Regions from separate parts of the Kocuria rhizophila DC2201 genome, predicted to be linked through region 3. Evidence: riboswitches for the same ligand, from Rfam matches in the RefSeq annotation. Region 3 holds a riboswitch; each other region holds the start of a gene.
What was found. Region 3 has a riboswitch for thiamine pyrophosphate ahead of thiO (glycine oxidase ThiO). Riboswitches for the same ligand answer to the same signal wherever they lie in the genome.

Region 1: another riboswitch for thiamine pyrophosphate. It lies ahead of KRH_RS00805 (3-oxoacyl-ACP reductase); the one in region 3 lies ahead of thiO (glycine oxidase ThiO).
Region 2: another riboswitch for thiamine pyrophosphate. It lies ahead of KRH_RS05500 (bifunctional hydroxymethylpyrimidine kinase/phosphomethylpyrimidine kinase); the one in region 3 lies ahead of thiO (glycine oxidase ThiO).

What each region holds. Positions count from the first base shown of each region.
Region 1 is NC_010617.1:184,568-186,823, forward strand. It holds gene KRH_RS00800 (LLM class flavin-dependent oxidoreductase) at 1-574, opposite strand, end outside; gene KRH_RS00805 (3-oxoacyl-ACP reductase) at 576-1,340, opposite strand; TPP riboswitch at 1,386-1,514, opposite strand; gene nhaA (Na+/H+ antiporter NhaA) at 1,660-2,256, shown strand, end outside.
Region 2 is NC_010617.1:1,245,179-1,247,434, forward strand. It holds gene KRH_RS05495 (Rne/Rng family ribonuclease) at 1-863, shown strand, start outside; TPP riboswitch at 955-1,048, shown strand; gene KRH_RS05500 (bifunctional hydroxymethylpyrimidine kinase/phosphomethylpyrimidine kinase) at 1,036-2,256, shown strand, end outside.
Region 3 is NC_010617.1:481,567-483,822, reverse strand. It holds gene KRH_RS12545 (thiol-disulfide oxidoreductase DCC family protein) at 1-161, shown strand, start outside; gene thiE (thiamine phosphate synthase) at 268-930, opposite strand; TPP riboswitch at 1,062-1,182, shown strand; gene thiO (glycine oxidase ThiO) at 1,174-2,256, shown strand, end outside.

The sequences.
Region 1 (2,256 bases), 300 kb from region 3:
CGTCCTTGGGCGGCATGGCCCGGTAGCCGTGGTTGCGGGCTTCCGCATCCCACATGGAGGTCACCACGTTCCAGCCCGCCCGGCCGCCCGAGATGTGGTCCAGGGACGCGAGCATCCGGGCCGCGTGGAACGGGGTGAAGAACGTGGAGGAGACCGTGCACACCAGGCCGATGCGCTCGGTGGCGCGCGCCATCGCGGACAGCGCGGTCAGCGGTTCGAGCGACCAGTGGGGTCCGCCGGACACGTCGCCCACGCTGTGGCCGTCCGCGAAGAACACGGCGTCGAACAGGCCGCGCTCGGCGGTCTGCGCGAGCTCCTCGTAGTAGGTGATGTCCGTGAGGCGGTGCACCGAGGAGTTCGGGGCGCGCCACGCGGCCTGGTGGTGGCCGGCGCCGTAGAGGAACGCGTTGAGGTGGAGGCGGCGGGCCGGTGCGGTCGTGGGCGACGACGCCGCAGCGGCCGTCCCGAGCGTCGGCCCGGCTTCGGGGGTGGTTGCCGACGCCGCGCCCCCGGCAGGTGCCGTGCGCGCGGGACCGGGCTGGGCGGCGTCGTCGTGCGGAGAGGGGGCGGCCATGTCAGTCCATCACCAGCCCGCCGTCGACCACCAGGTTCTGGCCGGTGACCCCGCGGGACCAGTCCGAGGCGAAGAACAGGGCGGTGTCCGCGAACTCCTCGGGGGTGGTCACGCGGCCCAGGGGAGTGCCGGCGGCAATGAAGTCGAAGACCTCGTCCGGGGTGGCGGCGCTCGCGTCCGTGGTGCGCAGCAGGCCGCCGGAGATCATGTTGACGGTGATGCCCTGCGGGCCCAGATCCTTGGCGGCGGTGCGGGTGAGGGAGAGCAGGGCGGCCTTCGCGGCGGTGTAGTCGTGGTAGGGGACCACCGGGCTCTGGAAGAGGTTGGTGCCGATGTTGATGATGCGCCCCTCGCCAGCCTCCGCCATGCCCGGGGTGACCGCCTGCATCACGTTGAGGGCACCCACCACGGCGCCCTGGAACTGCTGGGTCAGGTTCTCGGCGGTGAGGGTGTCCAGGGTGGGGCGGGCATCGCCGTTGAAGCTGAAGTCCACCAGGGCGTTGTTCACGGCCACCGTGATCGGTGCGCCGAAGTGCTCCCGGGCGCGGGCGACCATGTCCCGCACCTGCTGGGCGTCGGTCACGTCCGCCTGGACCGCGAGTGCCCGGTCCTCCCCGAGTTCGCTGACCAGCGCACGGGCCCGCTCCTCGCTGGAGTGGTAGTTCACGACGACGCGCGCACCCTCGCGCGCGAACGCCCGGCTGAGGTGCTCCCCGAGCCCGCGGGCTCCGCCGGTGACCAGGACGATGGTGTTCTCGATCCGCATGCTCACTCCTGTGGCTCACGGCGAAGAAAGCGGTGCGCCACCTGCGCGGTGCCACCGTGACATCCCTTCGCCAGTACTAACTGGACAGGTTCGACGGGTGTCATCTCAGCCGCTGCGGTCCTCTGTCTGCCCGCCCGGTGGGCGGGGAGGGTGGCGGCACCCCGTGTCACTGGTGGCCAGTGTAGACGGAGCCGCTCAGCCTCATGGCAGCCGCCCCGCGTGCGCCGCCCAAAAGCGCACTGCTACCCTTGCTGGCTGGTGTGCCGGGAAGTCTGGTCGGCGGTAATGAGCGTGATGCCCGTCGACACTGGAGTGATCCATGCCCCCGCACCACAGCACCACCCCTGCCCACGTTGAGCCCGGAACCCCGGGAACCGTGGTGCAGACAGAACCCTCCGGCTTCGTCTCGGAGCCCGGTTTCTTCAACCATCCTGAGCCCCCGTGCGAGCCCGACCACCCCTCGGGCGGCCTCTTCTCCCGCCTCCAGGACGTCCTGCGCCGCGAGACCGTGGCCGGCATCCTCCTGGTGGTCGCCGCCGTCCTCGCCATCGTCTGGGCCAACTCGCCCTTCGTGGAGAGCTACTTCGCCCTCCGGGACCTGAAGGTCGGCTACGAGCCGTGGCACCTGGACCTCAGCCTGGGGACGTGGGCCGCGGACGGGCTGCTCGCCGTGTTCTTCTTCCTCGTGGGCCTGGAGCTCAAGCGCGAGTTCGTCGCGGGTGATCTGCGGGACCTCGGGAAGGCGGCGGTGCCGATCGCGGCGGCCGTGGGCGGCGTCGTCGTCCCGGCTCTGATCTACGCGGGCGTTAACCTCGGCAGCCCCGAGACCCTGGGCGGCTGGGCGATCCCCACCGCCACGGACATCGCGTTCGCGGTGGCCGTCCTCGCGATCGTGGGCTCGCACCTGCCCAGCGCG
Region 2 (2,256 bases), 760 kb from region 3:
GCAAGAAGCGCCGGGGCAAGCGCAGCCGTGGCCGCACCCAGCAGGGTGAGGATGGCGGTTCGTCGCAGGAGACCTCCCGCGAGGACCACACCCAGGGCCAGGACGGCGGCGCCGCCTCGCAGCTGACCATCGGCGGCGAGGTCGTCGAGCTCCCGCAGGGCCACCAGGACCGTGGCACGGCACAGGAGTCCCTAACCCTTGACTCGCTCTCCGCGGCGTTCTCTGGTGAGGACACTTCGGGCGAGGAGACCTCCGGCGGCGACCGTTCCGGATCCGGGTCCCGTTCGGGTGGTGCGGGCCGTCAGCGCCGCGGCCGCCGGGTGGCCACGGCCCCCGGCACCGCCACGGGCGCGCGCGGCTCCGCCGAGGACGCCGACCGCTCCTCGGACTCCCAGGGCGGAAAGTCAGGGGCGGGGCAGGACAGCGACACCCAGCGGGACCAGTCCGGAGGCGGCCGGTCCAGGAACGGCGGGGCGGGCAACCGCCAGTCCGGGAGCGGTTGGTCCGAGGACGACAAGACCGGACGAGACCAGTCCGGGCGCGACCAGTCCGGCAGCAGCCGCTCCGGTGGTGCCGGGACCGCGCCCAGCGCGGCCGGTCAGAACGCACCGGGTGCCGCGGGGCAGGCCGCCCCGAGCACCCCGGCCAGGCGGCGTCGTGGTTCACGCCGTGCGGTGGCACCCGCCGCCGCACCGGGCACCGCGAGCGTGGAGACGCGCGAGTACGAGGCGTCGGCGGGGGCCGCGAGCCGTTTCACCGCCGAGGCCACCGCGGTGCGCACGGCGCCCTCGGACGGGCAGCCGACCATCGTGGGGGTGGGCGTGAAGGCCCAGGACATCACCATGACCCCCAAGGCGGACTGAGACCTGCGCGACGACCGCCACCGTGTGGCGTCGTGCACGGCCCGCCCACAGGAGCGCTCGGAGGAATCCGGGCGCTCCTGTGGCATGATCGGGCACGGACACGGGGTGCCGCCCAGCGGCTGAGAACACACCCGTCGAACCTGATCTAGCTCGAACTAGCGAAGGGAATGTCGTGATCGCCACGTCTCCTGCCCCCGCCCCGCGCGTCCTGTCGATCGCCGGAACGGATCCCACCGGCGGCGCGGGCCACGCCGCGGACCTGAAGTCGATCGCCGCGATGGGCGGCTACGGGCTGAGCGTGATCACGGCGGTGGTCGCGCAGAACACCCGGGGCGTGGTGGACGTGCACACCCCGCCCGTGTCCGTGCTCCAGGCGCAGCTGGACGCCGTGGCGCAGGACGTGGAGCTGGACGCCGTGAAGGTGGGCATGCTCGGCTCGGTGGAGACCATCGAGACCGTGGGCCGCTGGCTGGCGGCCGGACGTGCCCCGGTGGTTGTGATCGACCCGGTGATGGTGGCCACCGCCGGGGGCCGGCTGCTGGAGCCCGACGCCGAGGACGCCCTGCGCGGGATCCTGCACCACGCGGACCTCATCACCCCCAACCTTCCCGAGCTGGCCGTGCTCGCGGAACGGCCCGTGGCCACCACGTGGGACGAGGCCCTCGCGCAGGGTCGTGCCGTGGCGGAGACCTTCGGCACGCGCGTGCTCGTCAAGGGCGGGCACCTCGCGGGGGACACCACGCCGGACGCCCTCGTGGTTCCCGGCCGGGCCGAACCCGCCGCGCAGTACGCGGGAGCGCGCGTGGTCACCCGCAACACGCACGGCACGGGCTGCTCGCTGTCCTCCGCGGTGGCCACGGTGGTGGCCCGCACGGGGGACTGGGCGCAGGGCATCGACACCGCCCGCCAGTGGCTGCGCGGGGCGCTGCGCGCGGCGGACACCCTGCACGTGGGCCACGGCAACGGCCCGGTCCACCACTTCCACCACGTCCAGGACCTCGTCACGGACCCCACCTTCTTAGCCGGGGCGTGCGCGGACGACGCCGCCGGGCTGGGCTCCGGGCAGGGGCGGCCGTTCACGGACGAGCTGTGGGACGAGAGCGCTCCGGTACGGGAGCGGATCGCGGCGCTGCCCTTCGTGGTGGCCCTGGGGGACGGCACCCTGGACCGGGAGGCGTTCGAGTTCTACCTGGACCAGGACATGCAGTACCTCGAGTTCTACTCCCGGGCCCTGGCGCTGCTGGCCGCCTCCGCACCGGACGAGGACTCCCGTGAGCTGTTCGCGAGCGCGTCCGCCGCCGTGGTCACGGGGGAGTCCGCCCTGCACCGGGCGCGGCTCGGGGACCGGCAGCCGCTGCCGCCCTCGGAGACCACGAGCGCGTACGCGGACTTC
Region 3 (2,256 bases):
CCGCCCTGGGCACACGCTGCTTCGGCGCGTTCCACGGCCTGCCACTGGTGGGCCGCACCCAGGAGGCCGTCTACCGCTGGGTGGCCACCCACCGGGGCCGCTTCCCGGGGGTCACCCCGTGGTGCGAGGAGCACCCCGGGCAGTGCGCCGGGGATGCCTGACCTCCGGTTCTGCCCCGCCTCGCGCACAGCCCCCGCACCAGCTTCCCCGCCGGAGACGCCGGGGGGGGACCACCCCGGACGACAACGCGTTGCGTCGCCGCCCTGGTCAGGCGGGCAGCGCGCTGCGCAGCTCCCGCGCGGCGGCGGTGACGTCCCGCGCCTCGGTGACGGCGCGGACCACCACGATGCGCGTGGCACCGGTGCCGAGCACGGCGGGCAGCCGGGCGGCGTCGACACCCCCGATGGCGAAGAACGGGGTGGTGCCCGCGTGCTCGGCGGCGTAGCGGGGCAGCTCGAGCCCCACGGCCGCGCGGCCGGGCTTGGTGGGGGTCTCCCAGACCGGCCCGGTGCAGAAGTAGTCGAGCCCGGGGTCCGCGAGCGCGGCGTCCACCTGCGCGGGCGAGTGGCACGAGCGGCCCAGCACCACGTCCGGGCCCAGCACAGTGCGTGCCTGCCGCGTGGTGAGATCTCCCTGGCCCACGTGGAACACGTCCGCACCGGTCAGCAGGGCCACGTCCGCGCGGTCATTGACGGCGAAGAGTTTGCCGTGCTCACGGGCGACCTCCGCGAGCACCTGGATGGCCTCGATCTCCGCGGCCGCCTCGAGCGTCTTGTCCCGCAGCTGGATGATGTCCACCCCGCCCTCGTACGCGGTGTGCAGGAAATCCCGCAGGTCACCGCGCTCCCGCCGAGCGGTCACGCACACGTAGAGCCGCGCGTCCCGCAGCTGTCGGCGTCGTCGTCGTCCCTGGTCCTCGCTCCGTTCCATGCCGCCATGGTGGCACGAACAGCGCACCGGGGGTGCAGCGCGCGCTCAGCCGGCCGCGAATCCCCAGGGGAAGCGACCGGCAAGGAGGACTAGACTGGCGGCGTCGTCCGGTTGCCGACGCCGCACCGCGCGACGAGGTCCACGGGAGCCCGCACACGTCACCGACCACCGCATCCGGCTGAGAGGGCGTGAGACGCCGACCGGTCACCTGATGCGGATCATGCCGCCGGAGGAAGGATGAGGATGTCCGAGAACGCACCCGTGCACGTCGTCGTGGCCGGGGCGGGTCTGATCGGGCTCGCCACCGCGGTCGAGCTGCGACGCCGCGGCGCCGCCGTCACGGTCGTGGACCCCCAGCCCGCGTGGGGCGCCACCCGAGCCGCTGCGGGCATGCTCGCACCGGTCGCGGAGACCCAGTACGGCCAAGAGCGGCTGTACCCCCTCATGCGCGCCTCTGCGGAGGAGTACCCCCGGTTCGTGGAGCGCATCGGCGCGGCCACCGGGCTGCCCACGGGCTACCGCACGGAGGAGACCCTGGTGGTCGCCGCCGACGCCGCGGACGCCCATTCCCTCTCTGACCTCGCCTCCCACCAGATCGCCTCCGGCATGGACGTCGAGGAGATCTCCACGGGCGAGGCCCGCGCCATGGAGCCCGCGCTCGCCCCCCGCCTCGCGGGCGCCGTGCGCATCGTCTCCGACCGCCAGGTGGACCCCCGCATGCTGGCCGCGGCCATGGTCGAGGCCCTCAAAGCCCCGCACACCGAGACGCTCGCCGGGGTGCCCGACGCCGGGCCCGCCCTGTGGCGCACCCGCCGCGTGGACTCCGTGCAGGTCCCCCGCAGGGGCCCCCGCCGCGCCGAGGGCGTACTGCTGGACGACGGCGAGCGCCTGCCCGCGGACGCCGTGGTGGTGGCCTCGGGGCTCACCGCCAACACCGTGGGCGGACTGCCCGAGGACCTCGAGCTGCGCCTGCGTCCCGTGTTCGGGGACATCCTGCGGCTGCGCGTTCCCGACGCCGCCCTGGCCCCCGGTGAGGACCACCTGCTCACCCGTACCGTGCGCGCCCAGGTGATGGGGCGGCCCGTCTACATGGTCCCCCGCGTGGACCGCACCCTGGTGGTGGGTGCCACCAGCCGTGAGGACGGCCGCGAGTCCGTGCTGGCCGGCGGGGTGCACCAGCTGCTGCGGGACGCCCGAGCCGTGGTCCCCGCGATCGACGACTGCGACGTCCTGGAGATGATGGCCCGCGCACGGCCGGGCACCCCGGACGACCTCCCCTACCTCGGCGCCACCTCCGTGCCCGGACTCGTGATCAGCACCGGGCAC